DNA from 2 places in the Noviherbaspirillum sp. FW303-A3 genome. Region 2 is predicted to be linked to the other one. Evidence: predicted binding sites of a transcription regulator. Region 2 holds the regulator's gene; the other holds the start of a gene.

Region 1 (15,130 bases), 2.7 Mb from region 2:
CGAAAGCCATCGCGTGCCGCCGGGCATGATCAGGTTGGGAAACATGGCAGGCAATCGCGTCCGGTTCGACCCCCTGCACCTGCGCGAAGTGGTGGTGAACCTGCTGTCCAATGCGCTTCGCTATGCCAGCGGGCAGGATGGCAGCATCCGCATGGAAGTGATTTCACCGCAGGCCAACCGCCTGGAGCTGCATGTACAGGATGACGGCCCCGCCATCACGCCGGAAGTAAGGGCGCACCTGTTCGAGCCTTTCTATACGACGTCCAGCAAGGGCACCGGGCTGGGACTCTACGTGGCGCGTGAATTGTGTTTGAATAACGGTGCGATGCTGGACTATGAATACCGCATGGGGATGTCGAGCGATGGCGCCGACGAGCCGAGCGGCCGATTCGTCATCAGCTTTGCCGTTCGTAACTGACCTCGCCTTGAGCTGAAGGAACTGAACCGCTGCCATGACTGCACCCCGTATCCTGGTCATCGACGATGAGGCCGACCTGCGTGAATTGCTCGAAATCACGCTCGTGAAGATGGGCCTGGACGTCGACTGTGCCGAGTCCATGGCCGCCGCGCGGGCATGCCTTGCGCAGGCTGAATATGCACTCGTGCTGACCGATATGCGCTTGCCGGACGGTGTCGGCATTGATCTGGTGCGCGAAGTCGCCAGTACCTGCCGCAACACGCCGATCGCGGTCATTACCGCTTTCGGCAGCGCCGACAATGCGGTTGCCGCGCTCAAGGCCGGGGCCTTCGATTACCTGTCCAAGCCGGTCGGGCTGGACCAGCTCCGCCTGCTCGTGCAATCGGCGCTGCGCATGCACAAGGCAGAGAGCGGTGCAGGCCCGTCCAGCAGTCCGTCGACCGAAATCCATTCCAGGCTGACCGGCCAGTCACCGGTCATGCAGGATCTGCGCTCGCAGATAGCGCGCCTGGCGCGCAGCATGGCGCCGGTGTCGATCACCGGCGAGTCGGGCAGCGGCAAGGAACTGGCCGCGCGCGATATCCATGCCCACAGCGCGCGTGCGGACAAATCCTTCATCGCGGTCAACTGCGGCGCCATCCCCGAGGCATTGATGGAAGCCGAGTTCTTCGGCTATCGCAAGGGCGCCTTCACCGGCGCCAGCGAGGATCGCGACGGTTTTTTCCAGGCGGCCAATGGCGGCACGCTGATGCTCGACGAGGTCGCGGACCTGCCTCTGCAGATGCAGGTCAAGCTGCTGCGCGCCATCCAGGAGCGGCGCGTGCGCAAGGTCGGCGCGACGGTCGAGGAACCGGTCGATGTGCGCATCATCAGCGCCACCCATCAGAACCTGGCGGAGTGTGTCGAGAAGGGACGTTTCCGCCAGGACCTGTATTACCGGCTGAACGTGATCGAACTGCGCCTGCCGCCGCTGCGCGAACGGCTCGACGATATCGGACTGCTGGCCGACGTGCTTCTCGAACGTCTCGCACCGGCCGGAGGAAAGGCGGTCCTGTCGCCCGAGGCGCTCGATGCACTGAAGTCCTACGCATTCCCCGGAAACGTGCGGGAGCTGGAAAACATCCTTGAGCGCGCGCTGGCCTTCGCCAACGATGGCGTGATCGAGGTTGGGGACCTGGCGCTGAAGTCCTGTCCGGTACCGGCGGAAGCTGCGCCACTGCCGCAACCCGCACCGGAAGAAAGCATCCTGGTGCAGCCCCCGGAACCGGTCGCAGCCGCGCCTCAACGCCCTCCCGCTCCGACGCCGGTCGTTCCCGAGGGCGAGCTGCCGCATTCGCTGCCGGACTATCTCGACGAAGTCGAACGCGAGATTATCCGCCGCGCGCTCGCAAAGACCCACTTCAACCGCACGCAGGCCGCCGAGCTGCTGGGCATCAGCTTCCGCCAGCTGCGCTACCGGATGCAGCGGCTGGACATCCACGAGCCGGACACATGACACGATTCCAACTGGGCGAAGATGGCTGGGCCGCCGGCGTGACGCGCTCGCCGTCGCCGAATTTCGATGTGCGTGCCGAGGGCACGGCGGTCAGCCTGCTGGTGATCCACAACATCAGCCTGCCTCCTGGCGAGTTCGGCGGTCCTTATATAGAGGACCTGTTCCTCAATCGCCTCGATTGCGACGCCCACCCGTACTTCGACCAGTTGCGTGCGCTGCGCGTGTCGGCGCACTTTCTCATCCGGCGCGACGGCACGGTGCTGCAGTTCGTGTCGGCAAACGACCGCGCCTGGCATGCCGGCATGTCCACTTTTTGCGGCCGCGAACGCTGCAATGATTTCTCCATCGGGATCGAACTCGAGGGCACCGACTTCGAGGACTTCGACCCGCGCCAGTACGAATCGCTGGCCTCGCTGACCCTCGCGCTGTGCGCGCGCTACCCCCTGGCCGATGTTGCAGGACACGAACACATCGCCCCCGGCCGCAAGACCGATCCCGGTCCCTTCTTCGACTGGCCGTATTTCCGCAAGTCCTTGATTCACAAAGGGCAGGGTGCGCAGATCGCACTCCTTCCGCGCTTCCCGCTCATGGTCGACTGAAAAAGTCAACGGGTTGTCGGCGTCAAAATTATTGCAGATCAAGTAAAAAAATATTGCGCTCTCCCAGAGCTGACACTAGAATTAGTCTCAGTCGCAACATATACCACTAGATATAGTGGTGTTGCGATTTCCCATTTATGGGCTGTTCAGCTTGTACCTCAGTGCAAAGTGTGTTGGCGGGCGAGTCCTGAACAGCTCCGCCCCCAGATGCGCAAAGCGATGCATGTCTTCGACATGCCGCAAGCGCCATCTGCAGTACGTGAACCCGGGTATGACCCGGCGTTCTAATTAATAACCATAAATAAGCAGCTGCATGGCTGCGGGCACCTATAGTCGAAGGAGGCTAGATGCATACGTCCCCAGAAATTTCCATGAAGTCCACCACCGAATTCGGTCTCGTCACGCCGCAAGCGCCGTCAGCCGAACCTCACGCGACGCTGTCGGTCAGCCTTGGCGACTACAAGATCATCCGCCGCAACGGCGCGGTCGTCGGCTTCGAGCCGTCGAAGATCTCGATCGCCATGACCAAGGCCTTCCTCGCCGTGAACGGCGGCCAGGGCGCAGCCTCGGCACGCGTGCGCGAGCTGGTCGAGCAGCTCACCTCCGGCGTGGTTTCGGCGCTGGTACGCCGCCAGCCTGCCGGCGGCACCTTCCACATTGAAGACGTCCAGGACCAGGTCGAACTGGCCCTGATGCGTTCCGGCGAACACGATGTCGCCCGTGCCTACGTGCTCTATCGCGCCAAGCGCATGGAAGAGCGTGCACAGCAGCAATCCGCGAAGGCTGTCGATGCACCGCAGTTGCACGTCACCGAAAACGGCCAGAGTCGTCCGCTTGACCTCAACCAGGTCCGCAGCCTGATCACGTCCGCTTGCGTCGGCCTCGAAAAGCATGTCGACGCCGAAGCCATCCTGGCCGAGACCGTCAAGAATTTGTACGACGGCGTGCCCGTCGAAGAGCTGCACAAGTCCGCCATCCTGGCTGCCCGCGCGCTGATGGAAAAGGACCCGGCCTATAGCAAGGTCACCGCACGCCTCCTGATGCACACCATCCGCAAGGAAGTCTTCGGCCAGGAAGTCGCACAGGCCGACGCGCAGCAGCACTATATTGATTACTTCCCGAAATTCATCAAGAAGGGCATCGCCGCAGACCTGCTGGACGACAAGCTGTCGCAGTTCGACCTGAAGAAACTGGCCGACGCCATCAAGCCGGAACGCGACCTGCAGTTCGGCTACCTCGGCCTGCAGACCCTGTACGACCGCTACTTCCTGCATATCCAGGGCACCCGCATCGAGATGCCGCAGGCCTTCTACATGCGCGTCGCCATGGGGCTCGCCCTCAACGAAATCGACCGCGAAGCCCGCGCCATCGAGTTCTACAACCTGCTGTCGTCCTTCGACTTCATGAGCTCGACGCCGACGCTGTTCAACTCCGGCACCCAGCGTTCGCAGCTGTCCTCCTGCTACCTGACCACCGTGTCGGACGACCTGGACGGCATTTACGAAGCGATCAAAGAGAACGCATTGCTGGCAAAGTTCGCCGGCGGCCTGGGCAACGACTGGACCCCGGTGCGCGCGCTCGGTGCTCATATTAAAGGCACCAACGGCAAGTCCCAGGGCGTGGTCCCGTTCCTGAAAGTGGTTAACGACACCGCCGTCGCGGTCAACCAGGGCGGCAAGCGCAAGGGCGCGGTTTGTGCCTACCTGGAAACCTGGCACATGGACATCGAGGAATTCCTCGACCTGCGCAAGAACACCGGCGACGACCGCCGCCGCACCCACGACATGAACACCGCGAACTGGATTCCCGACCTGTTCATGAAGCGCGTGATGGAAAAGGGCGAGTGGACCCTGTTCTCGCCGTCCGACGTTCCCGACCTGCACGACAAGTTCGGCCGCGCCTTCGAGGAAGCCTACCTCGGCTACGAAGCCAAGGCGGCCCGCGGCGAGCTGAAGCTGTTCAAGAAGATCCTGGCCATGGACCTGTGGCGCAAGATGCTGTCCATGCTGTTCGAGACCGGCCATCCGTGGATCACCTTCAAGGATCCGTGCAACATCCGTTCCCCGCAGCAGCATGTCGGCGTCGTCCACAGTTCCAACCTGTGCACCGAGATCACGCTGAACACCAACGATTCCGAAATCGCGGTCTGCAACCTCGGCTCCGTCAACCTGCCGGCACACATGAAGGATGGCAAGCTCGACCACGCCAAGCTGCAGAAGACCATCCGCACCGCGATGCGCATGCTGGACAACGTGATTGATATTAACTATTACGCCGTCAAGAAAGCGCGCGACTCCAACCTGCGCCACCGTCCGGTCGGCATGGGCATCATGGGCTTCCAGGACTGCCTGCACATGATGCGCGTGCCGTACGCCTCGATGGATGCGGTGGAGTTCGCCGACCGCTCGATGGAAGCCGTCTGCTACTACGCCTACTGGGCATCGACCGAACTGGCGGAAGAGCGCGGCCGTTACAGCTCCTACCGCGGTTCGCTGTGGGATCGCGGCATCCTCCCGCAGGATTCCCTGAAGCTGCTGGCCGAAGAGCGCGGCGGCTACCTGGAAGTCGATACCTCGGAATCGATGGACTGGGCATCCCTGCGCGACCGCATCAAGACCCACGGCATGCGCAACTCGAACTGTGTGGCGATCGCGCCGACCGCGACGATCTCCAACATCATCGACGTGTCCGCCTGCATTGAGCCGACCTATCAGAATCTGTATGTGAAGTCGAACCTCTCCGGCGAATTTACCGAGATCAACGAGAACCTGGTGCGCGACCTCAAGGCACGCGGCCTGTGGGACGAGGTGATGGTTGCCGATCTGAAGTACTTCGACGGCAGCCTGGCCAAGATCGATCGCATTCCGCAAGACCTGCGCGACATCTACGCCACCGCGTTTGAAGTCGATCCGAAGTGGCTGGTCGAAGCTGCCTCGCGCCGCCAGAAGTGGATTGACCAGGCGCAATCGCTCAATATTTATATGGCGGGCGCCTCCGGCAAGAAGCTCGACGAGACCTACAAGCTCGCCTGGTTGCGCGGCCTGAAGACCACCTACTACCTGCGCACCATCGGCGCGACCCACGCCGAGAAGTCGACCTCCAAGGCCGGCGCGCTCAACGCGGTGTCGGCCAACATGGGCGGCACAGCGGCGGATGCCTTCGCTACCGGCATGGCTATCCCGACCGAAGTCGCCGGTCCGGTGTGCACGCTGCGTCCGGGCGACGCCGGCTTCGAAGAGTGCGAAGCCTGCCAGTAACACGCCGCATGTGAACGGCGCGGCACACCCGCCGCGCCGTTTCCTTGAACATCACGCAACGACAACTACAATACCTCTGTAAGGAAGAACAGCCATGCTAAGTTGGGATGACGAAGCAACTCCTGTCGCAAAACCCGCTCAAGCTCCGCAACCGCAGCCGGCGCTCGCCGCCGTGACGCCCTCGGTCCTGCGCTCCAGCCCATCCGACATCGCACTGAACCCGGCACTGGTCACCAAGCCGCAAGCCGCCGCCGGCGACGCAACCCGCCGCGTGAATGCCGCCGACAAGCGCATCATCAACGGCCAGACCGACGTCAACCAACTCGTCCCGTTCAAGTATAAGTGGGCCTGGGACAAGTACCTGGCCGGCTGCGCGAACCACTGGATGCCGCAGGAAATCAACATGCAGCGCGACATCGAGCTGTGGAAGAACCCGAACGGCCTGACTGAAGACGAGCGCCGCGTCATCAAGCGCAACCTCGGCTTCTTCGTCACCGCCGACTCGCTTGCCGCCAACAACATCGTACTCGGCACCTATCGCCACATCACCGCGCCGGAGTGCCGCCAGTACCTGCTGCGCCAGGCATTCGAGGAGGCAATTCACACCCACGCCTACCAGTACATCGTCGAGTCGCTCGGCCTGGATGAAGGCGAGATCTTCAACGCGTACCACGAGGTCGATTCAATCCGCGACAAGGACGAATTCCTGATCCCGTTCATCGACGTGCTGACCAATCCCGAATTCAAGACCGGCACCGTCGAAGCGGACCAGACACTGCTGCGTTCGCTCATCGTGTTTGCATGCCTGATGGAAGGTTTGTTCTTCTATGTCGGCTTCACGCAGATCCTCGCGCTCGGTCGTCAGAACAAGATGATGGGAGCGGCAGAGCAGTATCAATACATCCTGCGTGACGAGTCGATGCACTGCAATTTCGGGATCGATCTCATCAACACGATCAAGCTCGAGAACCCGCACTTGTGGACTGCAGAGTTCCGCGAAGAGATCAAAGCGTTGTTTTTACGTGCAGTAGAGTTGGAATATCGCTACGCAGAGGATACAATGCCGCGTGGAGTACTCGGATTGAATGCACCGATGTTCAAAGGGTACTTGCGATTCATCGCGAATCGTCGCGCACAGCAGATCGGACTCGATCCGCTGTTCCCGCAGGAAGAGAATCCCTTCCCGTGGATGAGCGAGATGATCGATCTGAAGAAGGAGCGCAACTTCTTCGAGACTCGAGTGATCGAATACCAGACCGGTGGTGCACTGAGCTGGGAATGAAGAAGAACCGATCGCGAGTAGATAGCTTCAAGCGGATGGAGAGACAGCAGTCGACTCGCCATCGGTAAAGCGGAAAGAGACTGCAAAACCGAGAGGCTACAACCGAACTTAATGGACAGTAGACGAACGATTCGATCTTCTGTGATTCAGCCGCTGTGCTCGACTCCGTCGGGCAAGGCGGCTTTTTCTTTGAAAAACCTGTTGGGTTTTCAGAAACTGTATTCCCACGCCGGCTTTGCTGCCGGCGTTTTTTTTGGCTGCGAGGATCGCAGCGCCCTCTGAGCGCGCGACCAGGACCTCCGTCACCGCCGACGCGCGGCAGTGACTTCAAGAAGAGAGGCGTAGTCAATTGAGGCTGAAGTGCTGCATGTCTGAGGTGATGCAGCAGTTCAGCTGGTGCCGAATTCATTAGCGCAAACAGAAGTTTGCTTGTGCCGATGAATAATCCGCGTGGATCATCGCGATGGTCGATGCGGGTTTCCAACCTCGTAGTTTGAACTTTCTCATCACGTGAAGGAGAAACAAATGGCAACAGCAAAGAAACCCGCTGCTAAGAAAGCAGCCGCGGCGAAGAAGCCGGCCGCCAAGAAGGCAGCAGCTCCGAAGAAGGCAGCAGCAGCTAAGAAGCCGGTAGCCAAGAAGGCAGCAGCAGCCAAGAAGCCGGTAGCTAAGAAGGCAGCAGCAGCCAAGAAGCCGGTAGCTAAGAAGGCAGCAGCACCGAAGAAGGCCGCTGCCAAGAAGCCGGCAGCCAAGCCTGCCGCTGCAGCAGCTGCTCCTGCTGTGAAGACTGTGCTGAACCCGGCAGCGGCCTGGCCGTTCCCGACCGGCACCCGTCCGTAATAGCTTCGAGCTTGCTTGGATGCCTGATTAAGTTCAGGCAAAATGCCCGTGGTGTGGCTCTTGCCGCACGACGGGCTTTTTATTTTTGGAGATCAGATAGTGCTGAACAGCATCCTCACGTTGATTGTCGATACCGTCGCGGCCGTCCTTGGCGGCGTGCTGCTCCTGCGTTTCTGGATGCAGGTGGTACGGGTCCGGCCGCCGGCTGCGCTCGGACAATTCACGTTCCAGCTGACCGACTGGCTGGTACGGCCGATGCGCCGCGTGCTTCCAGGCGTCGGTGGGTACGACTGGGCCAGCCTGATCGCTGCCTTGGTAGTGATCGTGATCGCCGTTGCGATCGACCTCGCAGTCATGTCGCGTTTCCATCCGCAGGTCCTGGTGCTGCTGTCGCTGCTGCGCTTCTTCGAGTGGGTGTTTTATGGATTCATGGGCCTGCTTCTCATTGAAGTCATCTTCAGCTGGGTCAACCCGCATGCGCCGCTTGCCCCCTTCATCCGTGCGCTGAATGACCCGCTGCTCCGTCCGCTGCGTCGCGTCGTTCCGCTGATCGGCAACATCGATCTGTCTCCCCTCGTCCTGTTCATTCTCCTGCGCATCGGCCTGATGCTCGTGACCCAGCTGGTCATGTCGCTCGCATGACGCGCGACTGGTGTTCAGGCACCCCGGGCAGTATCAGGATATCCGTCCAGATCACGCCTAATGCCAAGAAGAGCGAAGTCATCGGCGTACTGGACAATGTGCTGAAGATCCGGCTGCAGGCGCAGCCGATCGAAGGCAAGGCCAATGAAGCGCTGGTCCGCTTCCTCGCCGACATGCTTTCCGTGCCGAAGAGTGCCGTTGCGATCACCCACGGACATACCAATAAACGGAAAGTGATCGAAGTGAACGCTTCAGCCCTGACCGTGGAGGGCGTCAGGAAGTCCTTGCTGGGTGAGGCCGGCTGAATCGGATCAGGTGTCCGATCGGTAACGGAAGCGCCGTCACTAACTAACTAATTAATAGCGGGCGACAGTGGACACGCCATTGACGGTCGTGATCCTGACCATGTCGCCGATGCGATAAGGTTCGCCTGGATTGACTCTGTAGGTGCGGCGCTCGCCGCCATCGAGCTGCACGGTGAGTTCGGTCGATGCGTTGCTCTTGCCTGCTTCTTCCACGCGCTGGCCCGCCATTCCGCCGGCCACAGCACCACCGATGCCCGCGACGGTGCTGCCCGTTCCGCTTCCGATCTTGCTGCCCGCGACACCGCCAAGGATGGTCCCGATGAACGAGCCCACGCCGGAAGGACGGCCGCCGCGGACGGTGACGTCGCGTATATCCGTCACACGTCCGGTCTCGATGATCGTGCTTCCCTGTGTGGACATGACTGGGGAAGGTGGATTGGATGCACATCCGGCAAGCAAGACCATGGTCATCGCAAGAGCTGGTATCGATACACGAACACGCATGAAGCCTCCCGTCGAACACCCCGGCCTGGCAGATATCAGAAGCGGTATCCGAATGCCTTCTGGAAGCGGTCTTCGATCTCCTGCCGGCTCTGCTTGTGATTCTGGCCGCCCTGAGACGCGATCTTGATCGAGCCCATCAGGCTGGCAAGCCGGCCGGTGGTCGCCCAGTCCATGCCATTGGTGATCCCATACAGCAGGCCGGCGCGGAAAGCGTCGCCGCACCCCGTCGGATCGACCACCTGGTCGGCCTGTACGCACGGAATGTCGATACGCTGGCCGTCAGTGAAAATCTCGGCGCCTTGTTCGCCGCGCGTGACGATGAGTGCGGAGACACGTTTGGCGATCTGGTCGAGTGTCAGGCTGGTGCGTTCGGTCAAGAGTTCCGCTTCATAATCATTGACCGCAACGTAGGTGGCCAGTTCAATGAAGTGTTCCAGTTCGGCACCGTTGAACATCGGCAAGCCCTGGCCCGGATCGAAGATGAAGGGAATGCTGAGGTCCACGCAATCGACCGCGTGCTGCAGCATCCCGTCGCGTCCGTCGGGGGCGACGATGGCGAGTTTCACCGGGCCGGCGTCCGCCACCTTGTTCTGGTGCGACATCGTCATTGCGCCAGGGTGGAATGCAGTGATCTGGTTGCCGTTGGCATCGGTGGTGATGAATGCCTGGGCGGTATAGCTGCTGTCAATGGTACGCACGCAACGGCGCGAGATCTGCAGGCGGTCAAGGCGCTCCAGATAGGGGGCACCGTCCTGGCCGATGGTTGCCATGATCAGCGGGTCGCCATCGAGCAGTTTCAGGTTGTACGCGATATTGCCCGCGCAGCCGCCGAATTCGCGGCGCAGTTCCGGTACCAGGAAGGCGACGTTGATCTTGTGCAGCTGGTCTGCCAGCAGCGCTTCGGAAAAGCGTCCGCCGAACATCATGATGGAGTCGAAAGCGAGCGAGCCGCAGATTAAGGATGTCATGGTTGCCTGCCAAAGAAAGATGGGTGATTGTAGCCGGAACTCGCCGCGATCCCGATAAGGGATTTCCTCAAAGTTTGTTACGGGTAAAACAGGTACACCCTGTAACCCGAGGCCTTGAGTTGTGCCAATTCAAAATGCACCTTGACCGGCTGTTCGGAGCGCGGAGCGAATCCCTTTTTCGCATCTGCCAGCTCCGACAAATATTCGCGAGGAACGAACACGCGGCGGGCAATCGGTTTTTCGTTATTGTCGTTGAGCGTCAGCTCGATGTTCGGCCAGGCTTGCGCGGTCGCCCCATGATTGCGCAGCAGGACGGTCAGTGCGAAGGTATTGGCGCCGGCGGCCAGCGTTTGCAGTTCGCTGGACTCGATGGACACGGACTCGATTTGCGCGGGCAGGCCTACCTGGCAGCCGAGCTTGAAACAGGCGTTCAATAGTGCCTGCTTGGTTGACGGGAACCATGCGGCAATCTGGTCGCGGAAGACATATCCGCCCTGCGCAATCAATCCGATGAACAGGAAAAGGGATCCGATTGCCATGAACATCTGCAGCGCGTGGCCGATGCGCTCCTTGCGCCGGCCTTGCTTCACGAAGCTCGGTTCCTCGTATTCCGCGGCTTCCGCCTGGTCGAGCGCATCGCCCTCTGCCGGGGCGGATGCATCCTGCTCCCGGCGCCAGGGTTTGGCTTCGAGGTCGTCGATTGCCTGTTCGATCGGATCTTCTTCTTCGACCGTGACGTGCTCTTCCGGTGACGCCGCCACGACCGGCTCGCGGCGCTCGTGAGCGAAGTCCATCAGCGTCATGCGCAGGAGCGGATCGTCCTTCGGGGGCTCATCTGCCGGAGGCGAGGTTTCGAATTCTTCCTTTTCTGCTTCGGCCAGGGTGGTGTCGGATGAGTCAGGAAATACTTTCGGCGGGACGGGCGTTTCCTTCTCGGGTTCCTTCTCCGTGCCGCTCAGGTCTCCCAGGTCGAAATCCACGCTCGGCGCGGATTTTTCCTGAACGGGAGGCGTCGGTTCGGGTTTCGGTTCCGGGGCAGGGGGGCGCGAGATATCGTGCGCTGGGTGGCTGACAGCCTGCTCCAGCTCTTCCGGGCGAAGCAGGTTTTCGATACCGTTGAAGATCTGCTTGCACGCGCCGCAGCGGACGAGGCCGGCGCGCAGTTTCAACTGGTCATGCGCGACCCTGAATGTCGTTTGGCAATGCGGGCACTGGGTAGCGAGCGCCATCGCTGTTTAGTCAGTGGCGGAGGACTGGCCGGAGAGGGCGACCCAGCCTTCGCGCTCGGCCCATACGGACAGCTTGATGAATGGGGCATAGGCTGCCGCGACCTCATCGGCCTGGCGTTCGAGGACGCCCGACAGGACCAGCCGTCCGCCAGGCGCGACGCGGGACGACAACATCGGCGCCATCAGTTTCAGCGGACTGGAGAGGATGTTGGCAACCACGATATCGTAGGTTTTCTGCTGGGCCGCAGCGGAGAATTCTTCCGGAAGATAATAGTCGATTTCGCAGCGATTGCGTTCGCTGTTGTAGCGTGCCGATTCGATCGCTTGCGGGTCGATGTCGACACCGCACACGAGGGCGCCGCCCAGCTTCTTGGCGACCATTGCGAGGATGCCGGAGCCGCAGCCGTAGTCGAGCACGGACAGGCCTTGCGGGGCATGCGCCTCGAGCCACTCCATGCACAGGCGGGTGGTCGGATGGCTGCCGGTGCCGAACGCCAGGCCCGGGTCGAGTTCGAGGACCAATGCGTCCGGGTCCGGGGCATCGTGCCAACTGGGCACGACCCAGATGTTCTTGCCGATATGGATCGGTTCGAACTGGGATTGCGTCAGGCGCACCCAATCCTGTTCGGCTACGGCACGCAGGCTGTACGGCGGGACGGCGATGCCGCATTCGGTGGCAGCCGCCGCGACGATCGCAGCGAAATCCGCGTGTTCGTCGGCCAGCGCAACCACGCGGCTGTGGTCCCATGCCGTTTCCGAGGGTTCCATGCCAGGTTCGCCGAACAGGGGCTTTTCCGCCTCGGTGCCTTCGTCGGCATCTTCGACCGAAACCGACAATGCGCCAACCTCCATCAATGCATCGGACAAGGCCTCTGCGTGGTCGCGTGCAACTTCAATGACGATTTCGGTCCAGCTCATAGTGATGCCTTGTTTACTTGGCCGACTTGCCGTTGCCCTTGGGGAGGTCGGGCTTGTCTGCCAGTTTCTGCTCGAGGTAATGGATGTTGGTGCCGCCTTCGATGAAGCGGGCGTCCACCATCAGTTCGCGATGCAGGGGGATGTTGGTCTGGATGCCTTCGACCACCATTTCGGACAGCGCGATCTGCATGCGGCGGATCGCCTGCTCGCGGGTAGCGCCGTAGGAAATCACCTTGCCGACCATGGAGTCGTAGGTCGGCGGCACGAAGTAGCCGGCATAGGCATGCGAATCGACGCGGATGCCAGGGCCGCCCGGCGCGTGCCATGCAACGATCCTGCCCGGAGACGGGGTGAACTTGAACGGGTCTTCGGCATTGATGCGGCACTCGATCGCATGGCCGGAGAGTTCGATGTCGCGCTGGCGGAAGCGCAGCTTCTCGCCCGCTGCGATGCGGATCTGCTCCTGCACCAGGTCGACGCCGGTAATCATTTCCGTCACCGGATGTTCCACCTGGATACGGGTGTTCATCTCGATGAAATAGAACTCGCCGTTCTCGTACAGGAATTCGAAGGTGCCCGCGCCGCGGTAACCGATCTTGCGGCAGGCTTCGGCACAGCGGTCGCCGATGCGTTCGATCAGTTTGCGCGGAATGCCGGGTGCCGGCGCTTCCTCGATCACTTTCTGGTGGCGGCGCTGCATCGAGCAGTCGCGCTCGCCCAGCCAGACGGCGTTCTTGAATTCATCGGCGAGAATCTGGATTTCCACGTGGCGCGGATTCTCCAGGTACTTCTCCATATAGACTTCCGGATTGCCGAATGCGGCGCCGGCTTCCGACTTGGTCATGGTGACGGCGTTGAGCAGCGCGGCTTCGGTATGCACCACGCGCATGCCGCGTCCGCCGCCCCCGCCTGCCGCCTTGATGATGACCGGGTAGCCGATCTTGCGGGCGATGCGGATGATTTCCTTCGGATCTTCCGGGAGCGCGCCTTCCGATCCGGGCACGCAGGGCACGCCAGCCTTGATCATCGCGTGCTTGGCCGACACCTTGTCGCCCATCATGCGGATTGATTCGGGACGCGGGCCGATGAAGACGAAGCCGGATTTTTCGACGCGCTCGGCAAAGTCGGCGTTCTCGGAGAGGAAGCCGTAGCCGGGGTGGATCGCTTCGGCGTCAGTGACTTCTGCCGCGCTGATGATCGCCGGCATATTCAGGTAGCTCATCGACGACGGCGCAGGGCCGATGCAGACGGATTCGTCGGCGAGCTTCACATACTTGGCTTCGCGGTCGGCCTCGGAGTGGACGACCACGGTTTTGATGCCCATTTCACGGCAGGCGCGCTGGATACGCAGCGCGATCTCCCCGCGGTTGGCAATTAGAATTTTTTCGAACATGGCGGATGGGGTGTCTTGCTTGTGTCGTTTTTGGGAGGAGGGGAAGTGCGCGGCATCTATATATATAGATACCGCTTGCGCACCTCTTAACCGATCACAAACAGCGGCTGGCCGAACTCGACGGGCTGGCCGTTCTCCACCAGGATTTGCTTGATTACGCCGGTTGCGTCGGCGTCGATTTCATTGAGAAGCTTCATCGCTTCGATGATGCACAGGGTGTCGCCTTCCTTGACCGTCGCGCCGATTTCGACGAACGGGGGATTGCCAGGGGCGGAAGAGCGGTAGAAAGTGCCAACCATCGGCGACTTCACAATGTGGCCTTCCGGTTCGGCCGGGGCTGCTGCGACAGGGGCGGCGGCCGGAACGGCGACAGGAGCAGCGGCATGGGCAGCAACGGTGTGCGGCATGGACTGCGGCTGCATCATCACCACTTGATTCTGCGGTGCGCCCGAGGATTTGACGATACGGACTTTGCTTTCGCCTTCGGTGACTTCCAGCTCGGCGATGTCTGATTCGGCGACGAGGTCGATCAGCGTCTTGAGTTTTCGTAGATCCATATGAAATCCCTCAGTTTTGTGTACTTATTACAATTGGAATCGCCACAATTATAAGTTGATTGGCGGCGAGATATTGAAAATTACTGAAATTTACAGCTTTTTGAGTGCGAACTCGATCGCGGCACGGTATCCGTCGGTGCCCAGTCCGCAGATCACGCCAACGGCGATTTCGGACAGGTAGGAGTGATGCCGGAAGCTCTCGCGTTTGTGGATATTGGAGATATGTACTTCGACAAACGGGATGGCGACGCCCGACAGGGCATCGCGCAGGGCGACGCTGGTATGGGTCAACCCGCCCGGATTGATGACGATCGCATCCACGCCCTCAGCCTTCGCGGCTTGGATGCGGTCGATCAGTGCGCCTTCATGGTTGCTCTGGAAGCAGGCGATGGTCGCGCCGGCTGCGGTCGCTTGCGCGCTCGCAGCCTGTTCGACATCGACCAGCGTCGTCGAGCCGTACACCTCCGGTTCACGTGTGCCCAGCAGGTTCAGGTTCGGGCCATTGACCAGAAGAAGTTTTTTTGCCATGGAGTTACGACTCCGTTTGACGAGGATGCCGCATTTTGCCGCCAAATGATGCGCGCTGGCAAGGAAAAAAGATGCCTTGGCGACTAGAGCCCGCTAAGGGATTTCCGCAGTTCCTCCATTTTCAGGCGGCCCAGGTAGGTCTTCTTTACCTGTCCGTCGCGTCCGATAATGACCGTAAAAGGCAGGCCGCCTCCC
Region 2 (15,130 bases):
GTTGCGCCGCAGCGAGATTTCAAGATTTAAAAGTAATAAAGACTTAATTCTATAGTATTGACTCGATATAAACAGCCCCCTAAAATTCGCCCAACTTGATGAGGAAGCGGGCCGGGGGATGTAGGGCTGCGCATCGAGAATCCTCATCACTCACGGGATCGGGGTCCCACATGACATTTTAAGGAGTGTTTTCAAAAGGCGTCTGCCTTATCCCCGAAAAAAGTTGCCTGCCGCTGTTCCGGCCCCTTCTGCGCCGCCAGTCCTGAGCAAGCAATTCCGACGTCTGCCGATTGCGCCGCGCGCGATGACAGACGATGTAACTGATTCACGGCAAACACAAGCGTCTACAAGGCTCTGTAGTGGGCTCTTCGCTTGCCGCGAGGTTTCAGGGAGGTTCAAATGATTAATCGTTTCATCAGGGTGACATCCGATTTCACCCGCAGGAAAGCCAGCCAGTCGGCCGCATGGGCAGTCGTCGCCCGCGACACGGTCAGCGGCTTCATCACCACCGCGCACCACATGCTGATGGTGCTCGGCATTCTCGCTATCGCAGCGCTGGGCATCATGTTCGTCAAGCCCGAGGTCACTGACCACCTGAAGGCATTGTCGCCGTTCGCACAGGCAGAAACCGAAGAAGCTGAACTGCCCCCGTCCGCCGGCCTGCTGGACATGCCTGCACCGTCCATTGCCAAGCAAGACGTGGCTGACAAGGCTGAAGCCGCCATGCGTACCGACGAAAAGAACGCGGCAGCCAGCGCCCGTCAGCAGCAATGGGTGACCGCGTGGCTCTCCAAGCGCTATCGCGTCGCCACGGATGCGACCGACATGCTGGTGTCTGCCGCCTACCTGACCGCCAAGGAAATCAAGCTCGATCCGCTGCTAATCCTGTCGGTGATGGCCATTGAATCCCGCTTCAATCCGTTCGCGGAAAGCCCTGTCGGCGCACAAGGCCTGATGCAGGTCATGTCCAAGGTACACCGCGACAAGTTCGAGGAACTCGGCGGTGTGAAGGCAGCATTGAATCCGATCGCCAACATCAAGGTTGGTTCGCTGATCCTGAAGGACTATGTGAACCGCGGCGGTTCCGTCGAAGCAGGCCTGAAGCTGTACGTCGGCGCAGGCGCATTAGAGTCGGATGCCGGCTACGGCGCCAAGGTGCTGGCTGAATACCAGCGACTCAAGGAAGTCTCGATGGGCAAGAAAGTACCGGTCTACTCGACGTCGGCAAGCTCGACAGTGCAGAAAGCACGCCCGCAGGAGCGCAAGACCGAAGAAGTCGAGGAAGCCGCTTCGGGTTCATCCAATCAACCGCTGGCACAGGCTGACCTCGCTTCCGCACTGTAACGGCGATTCAGCCAATAAAAAAGGAGCCAATGGCTCCTTTTTTCATTCCCGCTGCCAGATTTCACCGGCGCTCTGCGAAGAACTTCTCCAAACGCAAAACAGCCTCGCGCAGGTTATCCAGCGACGTCGCATAAGAGAGACGGATGTACTGCCGCGCCGTGAACGGCCCGAAATCGAGCCCTGGCACGAGTACCACCCCCGCCTGGTTCAGCATGTCAATCGTCAGCTTGTCGGCATCGTCCGACAGGACTGAACAGTCCGCATATACGTAAAAAGCACCGTCAGGAGTCACCGGCACCTTGAAGCCCAGCGCCCTGAGCGCAGGAACGATGTAGTCCCGCCGCCGCTTGAACTCCGCCTTGCGCTGTTCGTAGATGACAATCGACTCCGGCGAGAAGCAGGCGACTCCCGCATGCTGCGCAATGCTGGACGCGCAGATGAACAGGTTCTGCGCCAGCTTTTCCACCTGCGGCACCATGAATTCAGGCACGACCAGCCAGCCGAGGCGCCAGCCCGTCATGTTGAAATACTTGGAGAAGCTGTTGATGACGATGACGTCTTCGCCGAGCGACAACGCGGAAAACGGCTCTTCGTCGTAAGTCAGTCCCTGGTAAATCTCGTCGACGATCGTAAATCCACCCTTCTCGCGCACCGTCCCTACGATCTTTGCCAGTTCGTGATGCGGAATCGACGTACCGGTCGGGTTGGACGGAGAGGCGAGCAATACCCCACGTGTCTTTTCGGTCCAGTGCTCCCGGACCACGGCATCGGACAGCTGGAATCGCTGCTCCGGGCCGCTCGGAATCATCTTCGCCTTTCCATTGAACGCGGCCACGAAATGCCGGTTGCAGGGATAGGAGGGATCCGGCATGAGCACTTCCGCGTCGGTGTCAACCAGGGCGGCACAAGCAAGGAGCAGCGCGGCGGAGGCGCCGGCCGTGATGATGATGCGCGACGGCGGGATCTGCAATCCGTAGACGCGCTGGTAATGCGCGGCAATCGCTTCGCGCAGCGCCGGGATGCCGACAGCGGAGGTGTACTGCAGCTTGCCGTCACCCATGGCGCGCGCCGCCGCCTCGACGACCGGAGGCGCCGCCGTGAAGTCGGGCTCGCCGATGCCCATGTGGATGATGGAGCGGCCCTGCCGCTCCAGTTCGGCTGCCATCTTCGCCAGCTCCATGACATGGAAGGGGGCGATATTGGCAAGGCGGGAAGCGAGGATCGGATTCATCGCGGGTATGGTGTCGTGCAGTCGCCGGCGGTTGCCGGCGACAAGGGGAGGTGCGGCAGGACGGTCAGTGCTGGCCGCGCTTCTTCGCGTCTTCGACCTCGACGGTACGCGCCGTCGCTGCAAACTTGTCGAGCACGCCGTTGACATACTTGTGACCGTCGATGCCGCCAAAGGACTTGGTCAGCTCGACCGCTTCGTTGATCACCACCTTGTAGGGAATCTCGACGTGATTGGTCAGTTCGTATGCACCGATCAGCAGGGCCGCATGTTCGACAGGCGACAACTGGCCGATCGGACGATCGATCAGCGGCGCCAGTCCTTCACGCAGGGCGCCTGCCTGCTTGATCGTTCCATGCAGGAGGGTGTCGAAATGCTCGGCATCGGCCTTGTTGAAGCCGTGCGCCTCGCGAATGTGCGCGTCGATCGCACCGGCATCCTCGTTGTTCAGCAGCCATTGATACAGCCCCTGCAGGGCGAATTCGCGCGCACGATGGCGCGGCGTGCGATTCTTGTTCGGGTTCGCGTGGACAGTCGTCTTTTGCGTCATTGCTTACTCTTCCTCTGTCACGTCTGCGAGTTCTTCCAGTGCAATCGCAAGATTGGTCATTTCCACTGCGACACGTGCAGCATCCGCGCCCTTCTCCGCCATGCGTGCTTCGGCCTGCTCGTCGGTGTCCGTCGTCAGGACGGCATTGGCGATGGGAATGCCGAAGTCGAGGCCCACGCGGGTGATGCCGGCGCCGGATTCGTTGGACACCAACTCGAAGTGGTAGGTCTCGCCGCGTATGACCGCCCCAATCGCGATCAGTGCATCGAATTGCTGGGTCTCGGCCATTTTTTGCAGCGCCAGCGGAATTTCGAGGGCGCCCGGCACGGTGACGTGCAATACATCCTCGTCGGCAACGCCAAGGCGCTTCAGCTCGGCGAGACAGGAAGACAGGAGGCCGTGGCAAACGTCTTCATTGAAGCGGGCTTGCACGATGCCGATACGCAGGCCTTCGCCGCTCAAATTCGTTTCGTAAGTTCCTACGGTCATGGTATTTCCTTCATGCGCGATCGCGCTCATGGGTATTGGGACCATGCACCGCCCTCGTCCAGCAAGGCGGTGCACAGCCATTTCTTGTTCGACATGTCATCGGCCTGCGGCGCTTGGGCGCCGGCAGACGATGTCAGTTTTCCGGTTTTGCCTGGTAACCGGTCACTTCAAGGTCAAAACCGGTCATCGACGGCATCTTGCGCGGGCTGGCGAGCAGCTTCATCTTGCCGACCTGGAGGTCTTTCAGGATCTGGGCGCCGATGCCGTATGTACGCAGGTCCATGCGCGATTCGCGCGGCTGCGGCTTCTGCTCGGGGTTGCTGAGCGCATCGAACTGCGCAAACATCTGTTCCGCCGACTCCTCGCAGTTGAGCAGGACCATGACGCCGCGCTCGGAAGCCTTGATCGCAGCCATCGCCGAAGCCATGTTCCAGGAGTGGGTGGTCGCCTGTGTTTCGAGCAGGTCCAGGATGGAAACCGGCTGATGCACGCGTACCAGCGTTTCGACATCCGGGGTGATATCGCCATGAACCAGGGCAAGGTGCGCCCCGCCGCTCGGCTTGTCCCGGTAGGCGATGGCCCTGAACGGACCATGCACGGTGTGCATCGTGCGCTCGGCAAGACGTTCGACGATGCTTTCGTTCTGGCTACGGTAATGAATCAGGTCGGCGATGGTGCCGATCTTCAGGCCATGCTCTTTCGCGAACTCGATGAGGTCCGGCAGGCGTGCCATGGTGCCGTCATCCTTCATGATTTCGCAGATCACGGCTGCCGGGGTCAGTCCGGCGAGCTCGGCAAAATCGCAGCCCGCTTCGGTATGTCCGGCGCGCATCAGGACGCCGCCCTTCTGCGCCTTCAGCGGGAAAATGTGGCCCGGCTGCACGATGTCGGCCGGCTTGGCATTCTTGGCCACCGCAACCTGGACGGTCTTGGCACGGTCCGCCGCGGAAATGCCGGTCGTGACGCCCTCGGCCGCCTCGATCGAGACCGTGAAATTGGTGCCGTAGGACGTCCCGTTCCGGGTCGTCATCATCGGCAGGTTGAGGAGGTTGCAACGCTCTTCGGTCAGGGTCAGGCAGATCAGGCCGCGCCCGAACTTGGCCATGAAGTTGATTGCTTCCGGAGTGACGAACTCGGCGGCAAGGACGAGGTCGCCCTCGTTTTCCCGGTCTTCCTCGTCAACGAGGATGACCATGCGGCCCGCGCGCAGTTCGGCAATGATTTCTTGAGTTGTTGAAATAGCCATGACTTGAATCCTGTGTAGCTCGCTATTTTAAAGGATTTGGGGACCTTCCCACTTTCAAGTTTGAAACTTGTGCAGGCGGCGCGGCCAAATGGTCAGGCCTTGGCGCTCAGCATCCGCTCGACATAACGCGCGATCAGATCGATCTCGAGGTTCACCTTTACGCCCGGTTTCAGGTGCTTGAGCGTCGTCACTTCAACGGTATGCGGAATGAGGTTGATCGAGAATTCGCAGGCATCCGTCGTATCCTCGATCTGATTGACCGTCAGGGAGACGCCGTTGACCACGATCGATCCCTTGTAGGCGAGGTATTTCGCCAGCTCCCTCGGCGCGGCGATAACCAGTTCCATCGATTCACCGACCGGCTCGAACTTGCCCACGATGCCCAAGCCGTCGACATGGCCGGAGACAAGGTGGCCGCCGAGACGGTCGGCCAGTGTCAGCGCCTTCTCCAGGTTGACCTCGCCCGCACTGTCCAGCCCGGCCGTGCGATTCAGGCTCTCGCGGGACACGTCCACGGTGAACCCCGTCTCCGTCTTGCTGACGACCGTCATGCATGCGCCGTTCAGTGCGATCGAATCGCCGAGGGCGACATCGTCCATCGGCAGGCCGCCTGCATCAATGGTCAGGCGCACGCCGGCGTCCGGCTCACTGCCAAGCGGAGTGATGGATGTGATTTTGCCGACAGCGGCAACGATTCCGGTAAACATGGGCAAATCCGATCAGGTAAAACGGGCAAGGATACGCAAATCGGAGCCGATTTGCTTGATTTCGTGGAATGCAAGGCGCGTCTGGCTGTCGAGCGATTCGAGCGCGGGGAGATCGAACAGTCCGCGCGCGTCGCCAAGGATGCTAGGCGCAAAGTACAGCAACAGTTCGTCGACACATCCTTCTCGGATCAGGGAACCGTTCAGCTTGAAACCGGCCTCGACGTGCAATTCATTGATCTGGCGGGCGCCAAGCTCCTTGATCAGCGCGGGCAAGTCCACCTTGCCGGCGGCATTCGGCAGCTGGATGACCTCGGCGCCCTTGTCGCGGAGACGCGCTTCCTTTTCCGCGTCCGAAACGGCTGTGACGATCCATGTGCCTCCTCCTTCGAGGACGCGGGCATCAGTGCGGATCTGAAGGCGGCTATCGACGACTATCCGCCGGGGTTGGCGAGGTGTTTCTACGGCACGGACCGACAGTTGCGGATCGTCTTCCTGCACCGTTCCAATGCCGGTCAGGATCGCACATGCACGCGCGCGCCACCAGTGGCCGTCATCGCGAGCGGGTGTCGACGTGATCCACTGGCTCAGTCCGTTGTGCAGGGCGGTCCTGCCGTCCAGGCTGGCGGCAGCCTTCATCCGCACCCAGGGCTTGCCCTGGCGCATGCGGGACATGAATCCGATGTTGATTTCGCGCGCCTGGTCCTCGAGCACGCCCGATACGACTTCAATGCCGGCTGCCTCAAGCTTCGCACGCCCCTGCCCGCCGACGAGCGGATTGGGGTCGCCGACCGCCATGACGACTTTCGCCACGCCGGCCTTGATCAAGGCATCCGCACAGGGCGGCGTACGCCCGAAATGGCTGCACGGTTCCAGCGTCACATAGACGGTCGCGCCACGAAGATCGTGACCACGGTTCCGCGCGTCATTCATCGCCTGCACCTCTGCGTGTGCCTGTCCTGGCGGCTGGGTGTTTCCCGCCCCGATCACCATACCGTCCTTGGCGATGACACACCCGACGCGGGGGTTGGGCGTCGTGATGAACATGGATCTTGCTGCCCATTGGAGCGCCAGCTCCATGCCCTGGATATCGTTGTCGATTCTCACTGGTTGCCTGTTCTCTTCGTGGGGCCCGAGCCCGCATGGAGCAGGCTAGCAGGTGTCCGTATCGATTTCCGGATTGCAGATGCGGGGACGCCCGACGAAGTTCAGCTTGATTTTCCTGACCTTGCTTGCCAGCTCGAAAGTAAAGGTTCCGAACTGGGTCCGGTACCCATTTTCATGGGTGCGTGTGCGCCCTGCCCCGTTGTATGCGAGGTATTGTACTGTCGAATCCGTCAGCCTGGCCGTGATCCGCATGCCGGCAGGAGCCGGGCCATGGCTGAAAATGATGATGTCCGAACTGCCCGGCCGCAGGTCGCGGTTCTTGTCGATGAAGACGACCCAGCCCTGCGCCCAGTCGCCCTCTTCGCCGGCAGGCACCATGTCTACGCGTACGCCACGCTGTACGGCTTCAGCTCGGGCAAGGTTGATCGCCGCAAAAAAATCATTTGTTGCGGCGGTAATCCGCGTGTCGCGGATCAAGCCGAGAAATCCGGGAACGCCAACGGTAAAGAGGATAGCCGCGACAGCGAAGGTGACAGCCAGTTCGACCAGCGTGAATCCTCGGTTTCGGCACAGCAGAAATGGCGAACCTCGTCTCATGCTGTCTCACCTCCAGCATTCCGGCGTGCTGGCGTCCTGTTCTCCGGTGCTTGCAAGGACAAGATTGCCGCACACCGGATCCTCGAAGCTTGCGTTGACGTTCGCGGTACCGGGCATGGCGACGAGGCGGACACAGTTCCGTATCTTGTCGCCCGGGCATGCTTCCGCCTTGATTTCATAGGCGCTGCTTTCCGGGCTGTTTCCCGAATACCACTTGAACTGCTTTTCGTCTTCACCCGAGGAACCAGCGGAAAAAGCGATGTAGCTGTTGCGCTGCGAATAGAATCGCTCCTCCTGGAGCATCAATTGCAAGAGCGCCGCACGCCCTTCTGCCCGCTTCGCCTTGCGCGATGCCTCCTTGTAGGAGGGAAACGCAATAGCGGCCAGTATCCCGGCGACGGCAAGCGCAACAAGTATCTGAATCAGTGAAAATCCGCGCGACCGGTTATTCGCGTTCGAGTGCTTCACGAAGTTCCTCCCAGTTCAAGATTTCACGCCAGCCCATCCTGCGCCACGTTCCGTCCGCCGCTTTCCGGAAATATGACTGGAGTACAACCTGCGTATGCTCATTGCTTCCGTAACCGATTGCGGTGATCCGAAAGGTTGTCCTGGCCAGGCTGTCCGCACTTTCCGGATGCGGGGGCGCATCGGGAAAGACCTCGATCAGGTAGCGCGGCGGAGTCGCACTGTCGACCAGCGCACTGCTCCGCCCAGTGAAATAACCGAGCGGGACCGAGATCATCTCCGGGTCATGGTGGAGTTGCTGCCAGACGGGGAACATGTCCGGCGCGGCCGGTCGGCACAGTCCGAGCAAAGGATTGGCCGCGCCCGCTTCGCAATAGCCTCCAGCACGATCCGCCGCTTCTTTCATGTAGAGCGCGACTCTCAGGGATTTTTCGATATCGAGCTCGGCATCCTTCAATGCCGCCTCGGACGCGGCGAAGGCCACGAACCGGTCACGTTCGTGGCGCGACGCCTTTTCCTCCTGAATGGCGACCTGCGCGGCGGATGTTCCGAACAGGAGAATGACCACCATCATCAGCAGACATACAATCAGCGCGGCGCCCTCCTCGCGCCCGAGCGGAAAAATTCGCCGCATGCTCATCCTCCAGGCGGTCGATTGCGCAGCCAGACGGTTGTCGCGAACACCTTGCGTGCGCGATTCCGGACCGCCTTGGGCAATTCCGAAACCTGTATCCGCACTCCCCTGTCACGCGCCGCATGGGCAGAAGAATAAGGCTCGCCGAAGAGGTCATAATCCCTGGATGCCCGCTCCATCGTGACGGCATTGGCGCCGCGAACGAGAACCGCCACCTTCACCTCGACCACCTTCTTCCATGGGCCGTACTTGTCCGCGGGATCCTTGGCCATCGCGTCAACCGCCGACGCGTTCACCACCGAGTTCGGGTAGCCGTCGCCATCCGTGTCCAGCCCGTACAACACCTGGAATGATTCGACCCCACGGGCAATGGCCTGCGCCGCCCAGCCCTCTTCGCCGGGATACTTGCAGTACAGCTCCGGTTCGCCGCTGACGTCTTCGGCGACATAGAAGATGCTCCACCCGCGCTCACGCCTTGCCGATGCGTCACCCGTTCCAATACCGAAGCCGGCGCAATTCAGTACCGAGCCGTCGCCATTGCTCCCGTCTCCGGAACCGCCAATTCGGACAGCAAGGACATCGCTTCCATTGATCGAACGGGCAACCGGTGAAGAAATGTCCTCGGAGCGGCTCTTCAGGCTGCGGGCATCCATCCCAATGACAGCCGGCCCGTCGTCCGCCAAGAGAGAACTGAAATCGGTGCCATCCCAGTGGAAGTAGGACGCCTGGCGGACGGTGCGGGACAGGATGTCGATTGCGTGGCGCCCTGTATCAAGGATCTGGGCGCTCTCGGTTTGCGCGACGTAGCCGGACTTCGCGGAAACCAGCACGACGGTGGCGACTGCGACGACAAACAGTCCGATGGCCATCGAGACCATCAATTCGACGAGTGTCACGCCGCATTCGCGCGCATGTCCGGCGGGACGAGCAGTGACTTTCCGCATGCGGTCCGCCCTCCGTTAAATCGAGGAAACCGGGATGACCACGCTTGGCGGAAAACTGCTGCCATCGGTCGAATAGCTTCCGCCGGGATTCTTCAGCTTCCAGCCTACCTTGACCACGAATGGGGCTTCGGCGGAATCGGTGCTGCAGTCCCACTTGTATGCATGCGCTTCTTCATTCCAGGGATTGCCGTCCCGGCAGACACGCAGGCGTGCCGTGGGAAAATTTGCCGCGAGATGCGCTTTCCATTCATTGATTTCGAAAGCCGCGAAATCGCTCGCCCCGCACATGGAAAAATGACAGGAACTTCCGGACGCCGGCGGTGCTCCGGGTATCGATGTGTAGTCCATGTCGAACAGGGGTTCGACAACACCTGCATACCGTTCATCCGACATCATGGCGCCGACGGTATCGGCAATTTCACCAGCAAGCAGCAAGGCCATCGTCTGGTAGGACGATTGTTGCGTGGTCCGTGTGGAGGCTAGTTGAAGGCCGAGCGTGCCCACGACGCCTGAAGACAGGAGAAGTATGGAGACCAGGACTTCCGTCATGGAAAAGCCGATCTGGCGCGTCAACGTCACTTTCATTCTGTCACCCCACATTAATTGTCATTTATGCAACATTTTTGGCGTGCAAAATCTCCGGCGCGGGAAAACAGGCTTACTTGACTGGAGTTTTGCGCTCGCGGCCGACTTCGGCGATCGCGTCCTGGAATTCCGCTACATCTTCAAAGCTCTTGTAGACGGAGGCAAAGCGAATGTATGCAATCTTGTCGAGGCGCTTGAGCTCGCGCATGACGAGTTCGCCGATATGGCCAGATATCACTTCCCTCGCGCCTGACGAAAGCAGTTTTTCTTCAATGCGATGGATGGCGGCGTCGACGGCTTCGGCGGATACGGGGCGCTTGCGGAGCGCGAGCATGAGGCTGGCACGTAGCTTGGAGGGGTCGAAATCGGCACGGCTGCCGTTTTTCTTGACGATGACGGGCATCGACAATTCGATGCGTTCATAGGTGGTGAAACGCTTGTCGCAATGCGCGCAGCGCCGACGGCGGCGAATGGTGTCCCCTTCCTCGGACACGCGTGTGTCGATGACCTGGGTGTCTTCGTGGTGACAGAAGGGACATTTCATGGCGCTGCCGCAGCCCTATCTTGAGTGCGCCCGGTTCAAGGCACGCACGGCATTATCAATAAAGCAATTTTGTTATCTTTTTGCAAATTCCGCCATCCCATGCTCATGGGATGGCGATCAGTGTAACGTTATTTGCAGGCTTTACGCGTAGACCGGGAAGGCGTCGGTCAGCTTCTTCACTTCCGCCTTCACGCGCTCGATGGTAGCGGCATCGTGCGGATTGTCGAGCACGTCGGCGATCAGGTTGCCGACCTTGACCGCTTCCGCTTCCTTGAAGCCGCGAGTCGTCATCGCCGGACTGCCGAGGCGGATGCCGGAGGTGACGAACGGCTTTTCCGGATCGTTCGGAATGGCGTTCTTGTTGCAGGTCATGTGTGCGGAACCGAGGATGGCTTCAGCCTCCTTGCCGGTAATCTTCTTGGCGCGCAGGTCGACCAGCATCACGTGCGATTCGGTACGGCCGGAAACGATGCGCAGGCCACGGGAAATCAGGGTCTTTGCCAGCGCGTCGGCGTTCTTCACGACTTGCTGCTGGTAAGCCTTGAATTCCGGCGACAGCGCTTCCTTGAAAGCGACAGCCTTGCCGGCGATGACGTGCATCAGCGGACCGCCCTGGATGCCGGGGAAGATCGCGGAGTTGATCGCCTTCTCATGTTCGGCCTTCATCAGGATCACGCCGCCGCGCGGGCCGCGCAGGGACTTGTGCGTGGTCGAGGTGACGAAGTCGGCATACGGTACCGGGTTCGGGTAGACGCCCGCGGCGATCAGGCCGGCATAGTGGGCCATGTCGACCATGAAGTAGGCGCCGACGTCCTTGGCGACCTTGGCGAAGCGCTCGAAGTCGATGCGCAGCGCGTAGGCGGATGCGCCGGCGATGATCAGCTTCGGCTTCTTCTCGTGCGCGAGGCGTTCCATCGCGTCGTAGTCGATCTCTTCCTTCTCGTTCAGGCCGTAGGAAACGACGTTGAACCACTTGCCGGACATGTTGAGCGCCATGCCGTGGGTCAGGTGGCCGCCTTCGGCGAGCGACATGCCCATGATGGTGTCACCCGGCTTGAGCATGGCGAAGAACACGCCCTGGTTGGCTTGCGAACCGGAGTTCGGCTGCACATTGGCGGCTTCCGCGCCGTAGAGTTCCTTCAGGCGGCTGATGGCCAGGGACTCGGCGATGTCGACGTACTCGCAGCCGCCGTAGTAGCGCTTGCCCGGATAGCCTTCGGCATACTTGTTGGTGAGCTGGGAACCCTGCGCTTCCATCACGGCTGGCGAGGTGTAGTTTTCGGAAGCGATCAGCTCGATATGATCTTGCTGGCGCTTGTTTTCCTGCTGGATGGCGGACCAAAGTTCGGGATCGACTTTGGCAATGGTGTGGTCTTTTGCGAACATGAAAAACTCCAATCGATTGCAAATCGGGTTTGCCTGAATCGAATGAGGGCCAAGGGAAGAAGACAGGCAGCCTCAGTCGTGCATTCCATTTGGGCTGCCCAGGCGAACGGCTATGGATGTCTCACGTTCCCCGGTGGATTCCCACCTTTTCGCCGGAGTGCTGCTCCGGCTTCTCGCCAGTTACGTGAGACGAAATGGAGCTAGATTGTAAGATAGCCACCATTTTTCGGCAAGGATGGCCGGCCCCATCCTGAATTTGCTGCCGGAGAGCATGCCGCCGGATGAAGGTGCGCCCTTTCGGCTACAATTTTGGCAACCGTCCGCCCGCACGAAAGGAAAACAACATGATCGTCCTGATTACAGGTGCAACCTCCGGTTTTGGCGCCGAAATGGCCCGCAGATTTGCCCAGGCAGGCCACAAGGTGATTGCCACCGGACGCCGCAAGGAACGCCTGGATGACCTCGCCGCCGAACTCGGCACATCGCTCCTGCCGATTGCCATGGACGTGAGCGACAAGGCATCGATCAACGCCGCGCTTGCGGCACTCCCCGTGGAATGGAAGGAGGTTGACGTTCTCGTCAACAATGCCGGCCTCGCGCTCGGCATCGAGCCGGCGCACAAGGCTTCGCTCGATGAATGGGAAACCATGATCGATACCAACTGCAAGGGCCTGGTCACCATGACGCACGCGATCCTGCCCGGCATGGTGGCGCGCGGGCGCGGAACCGTCATCAACATCGGCTCGGTGGCAGGCACCTATCCCTACCCGGGCGGCAACGTGTATGGCGCAACCAAGGCCTTCGTCGACCAGTTCACGATGAACCTGCGCGCCGACCTCGTCGGCACCGGCGTGCGCGCGACCAACATTGCGCCCGGCCTGTGCGGAGGCACGGAGTTTTCGAACGTGCGCCTGAAGGACGACGCCGCTGCAGCCAAGGTCTATGAGGGCACGGTGCCGCTGACCGCGAAAGACATCGCCGAGACGGCGTTCTGGATCGCGACCCTGCCGCCGCACGTGAATATCAATTACATCGAGATGATGCCCACCTGCCAGGGCTTCTCTCCCTTCAATATCAAGCGAAACACCTGATGAACGAATCCTGCGTAACACGTCGCGGAGAACGGATCCGGCGACGATGACTTCCGATTTCACCTGGAATATCCGGGTCTACTACGAAGACACCGACGCCGGCGGCGTTGTCTTTTATGCAAATTACCTGAAATTCTTCGAGCGGGCGCGGACCGAATGGCTTCGCGCAGCCGGCATCGGCCAGCAACTCCTGACAGTGTCACATCATGTAATGTTCGTGGTCAAAAGCACGGCGGTCGATTATCATGCCCCCGCGAAATTAGATGATGAACTGAAACTCTCCGTCGTTGTCGAACGGCTCGGACGTGCCTCCGTGCAATTCATACAAGAAGCCTGGCGCATCGAGGGAGAGGATCGCCAGCTGCTCGCCAGCGGACGCATCAAGGTCGGTTGCGTGGATACGCGCACATTCCGGCCAAGCCCCATCCCGGAAGAAGTACTGGACCGGATAAAGAATACTGGATGAATTTCCCCGCCTCGCGACGACTGCGCCCATGCAGCAGGTCGTGCCGCGGGACCCATTTGCAAACATTTAACAGATACACATGACTGTCACTCAAGACCTGTCTTTCATTTCCCTGATCAGCAATGCCTCCCTGCTGGTGCAGCTCGTCATGGCCCTGCTGCTGCTCGTGTCGATCATGAGCTGGACGTACATCTTCCGGAAGATGTTCGCCATCCGCAGCGCCCAGACGCAAACCGAGGATTTCGAGCGCGCCTTCTGGTCCGGCGGCAACCTGAACGCGCTGTATGAAGAGGCAACGTCGAACCGCCGCCGCAGTGGCGGCAAGAGCGGCGCGCTGGAACGCATCTTCGAATCGGGCATGGGCGAATTCATCAAGGGCAAGGCAACGTTCGCCGGCAAGGGAACGGTCGATCCGGGCAGCATGATCGACGGCGCGCGCCGTGCAATGCGTGCGGCCTATCAGCGCGAAATGGATGCGCTGGAGTCGCACCTCGCCTTCCTCGCTTCGGTCGGTTCGGTATCGCCTTACGTCGGCCTGTTCGGCACGGTGTGGGGCATCATGAACGCATTCCGTGGCTTGGCCAATGTGCAGCAGGCAACGCTGGCGTCAGTGGCGCCCGGCATCGCGGAAGCGCTGATCGCCACTGCGATCGGTCTGTTCGCCGCGATCCCGGCGGTCGTCGCCTACAACCGCTACTCGCACGACATCGATCGCCTGGCGATCCGTTTCGAGAGCTTCATCGAAGAGTTCTCGAACATCCTCCAGCGACAGGTACGCTGATGGCCAACAGCTCCATGCGAGGCGGACGCAGCCGCAAGTTCAAGTCGGAAATCAATGTCGTTCCATACATCGACGTGATGCTGGTGCTGCTCGTGATTTTCATGGTCGCGGCGCCGCTCACCAATCCCGGCGTCATCAACCTGCCGACGGCGGCGAAATCCGCGCTGCCGCCGACCGAGTACATCCAGATTTCGCTGAAGCCTGACACCACCGCGACCATCGGCCTCAATGGCGGCAAGGGCGCCAGCGCCCAGCCCGAGAAGGTCGGCGGCCGCAGCGCGCTCGTACAGAAACTGAAGACCATGCACACAGCCAATCCCGAACTGCCGGTGATGATTTCGGCGGACAAGGACATCAAGTACGACGAAGTGATCCAGGTGATTTCGGAAGCCAAGAAAATCGGCATTACCCGCGTGGGGCTGGCGACGAAGCAATGACAGAAGCAACCCCGTACATCGTCCCGAAGGAACCCGGCGGCGGACGTGCGCTCACTTTTGCGGCGCTGGTCCATGCCGCGCTATTCCTGTTCCTCTGGATCGGTGTCGCCTGGCAGAACGAGACGCCGGTGACGATCGAAGCCGAGGTCTGGGATCCGGTACCGCGCGAAGCGGCGCCGTTGCCGGAGCCGCCGAAGGAGAAGGAACCCGAACCGGATCCCAAGCCGGTGATCAAGGAGCCGCCGAAGCCTAAGGTCGAGGAGCCGCCGGTCGTCAAGCCTGACATCGCGCTGGAGAAGGAAAAGAAGCGCAAGGAAGAAGAAAAGAAGAAACGCCTGGAAGAAGAAGCCCGGGAGAAGAAGCGCCTCGAGGAAGAAAAGGAAAAGCTGGCCAAGCTGGAGGAAGCCAAGCGCCAGGAAAAGGCAAAGGCGGACAAGGCGAAGAAGGAAGCCGAAGACAAGAAGCGCAAGGAAGAAGCCGATCAAAAGCTGCTGGCGAAAATGCGCGAGGATGAGCTGAAGCGCATGACCGG

Evidence for each region. The regulator NrdR, encoded in region 2, represses ribonucleotide reductase genes. The targets are predictions, from matches to a motif close to CACNANATNTNGTG.
Region 1: the regulator NrdR is predicted to act here: its motif matches at 2,617-2,630, upstream of AC3WOY_RS18285 (ribonucleoside-diphosphate reductase subunit alpha).

What each region holds. Positions count from the first base shown of each region.
Region 1 is NZ_JBYTAZ010000001.1:3,796,973-3,812,102, forward strand. It holds gene AC3WOY_RS18270 (sensor histidine kinase) at 1-418, shown strand, start outside; gene AC3WOY_RS18275 (sigma-54-dependent transcriptional regulator) at 453-1,913, shown strand; gene ampD (1,6-anhydro-N-acetylmuramyl-L-alanine amidase AmpD) at 1,910-2,512, shown strand; gene AC3WOY_RS18285 (ribonucleoside-diphosphate reductase subunit alpha) at 2,860-5,769, shown strand; gene AC3WOY_RS18290 (ribonucleotide-diphosphate reductase subunit beta) at 5,864-7,051, shown strand; gene AC3WOY_RS18295 (histone H1-like repetitive region-containing protein) at 7,577-7,891, shown strand; gene AC3WOY_RS18300 (YggT family protein) at 7,991-8,533, shown strand; gene AC3WOY_RS18305 (DUF167 domain-containing protein) at 8,530-8,838, shown strand; gene AC3WOY_RS18310 (outer membrane lipoprotein) at 8,890-9,342, opposite strand; gene AC3WOY_RS18315 (carbohydrate kinase family protein) at 9,378-10,310, opposite strand; gene AC3WOY_RS18320 (DUF3426 domain-containing protein) at 10,388-11,539, opposite strand; gene prmA (50S ribosomal protein L11 methyltransferase) at 11,546-12,457, opposite strand; gene accC (acetyl-CoA carboxylase biotin carboxylase subunit) at 12,471-13,850, opposite strand; gene accB (acetyl-CoA carboxylase biotin carboxyl carrier protein) at 13,937-14,407, opposite strand; gene aroQ (type II 3-dehydroquinate dehydratase) at 14,498-14,935, opposite strand; gene AC3WOY_RS18345 (TlpA disulfide reductase family protein) at 15,019-15,130, opposite strand, start outside.
Region 2 is NZ_JBYTAZ010000001.1:1,063,177-1,078,306, forward strand. It holds gene AC3WOY_RS05185 (transglycosylase SLT domain-containing protein) at 400-1,344, shown strand; gene AC3WOY_RS05190 (pyridoxal phosphate-dependent aminotransferase) at 1,406-2,575, opposite strand; gene nusB (transcription antitermination factor NusB) at 2,640-3,122, opposite strand; gene ribH (6,7-dimethyl-8-ribityllumazine synthase) at 3,126-3,611, opposite strand; gene ribBA (bifunctional 3,4-dihydroxy-2-butanone-4-phosphate synthase/GTP cyclohydrolase II) at 3,745-4,857, opposite strand; gene AC3WOY_RS05210 (riboflavin synthase) at 4,950-5,564, opposite strand; gene ribD (bifunctional diaminohydroxyphosphoribosylaminopyrimidine deaminase/5-amino-6-(5-phosphoribosylamino)uracil reductase RibD) at 5,577-6,641, opposite strand; gene AC3WOY_RS05220 (GspH/FimT family pseudopilin) at 6,714-7,265, opposite strand; gene AC3WOY_RS05225 (type IV pilin protein) at 7,272-7,733, opposite strand; gene AC3WOY_RS05230 (pilus assembly PilX family protein) at 7,711-8,364, opposite strand; gene AC3WOY_RS05235 (PilW family protein) at 8,367-9,308, opposite strand; gene pilV (type IV pilus modification protein PilV) at 9,324-9,893, opposite strand; gene nrdR (transcriptional regulator NrdR) at 9,967-10,437, opposite strand; gene glyA (serine hydroxymethyltransferase) at 10,579-11,823, opposite strand; ZMP/ZTP riboswitch at 11,913-12,017, opposite strand; gene AC3WOY_RS05255 (SDR family NAD(P)-dependent oxidoreductase) at 12,168-12,914, shown strand; gene ybgC (tol-pal system-associated acyl-CoA thioesterase) at 12,961-13,380, shown strand; gene tolQ (protein TolQ) at 13,460-14,161, shown strand; gene AC3WOY_RS05270 (ExbD/TolR family protein) at 14,161-14,598, shown strand; gene tolA (cell envelope integrity protein TolA) at 14,595-15,130, shown strand, end outside.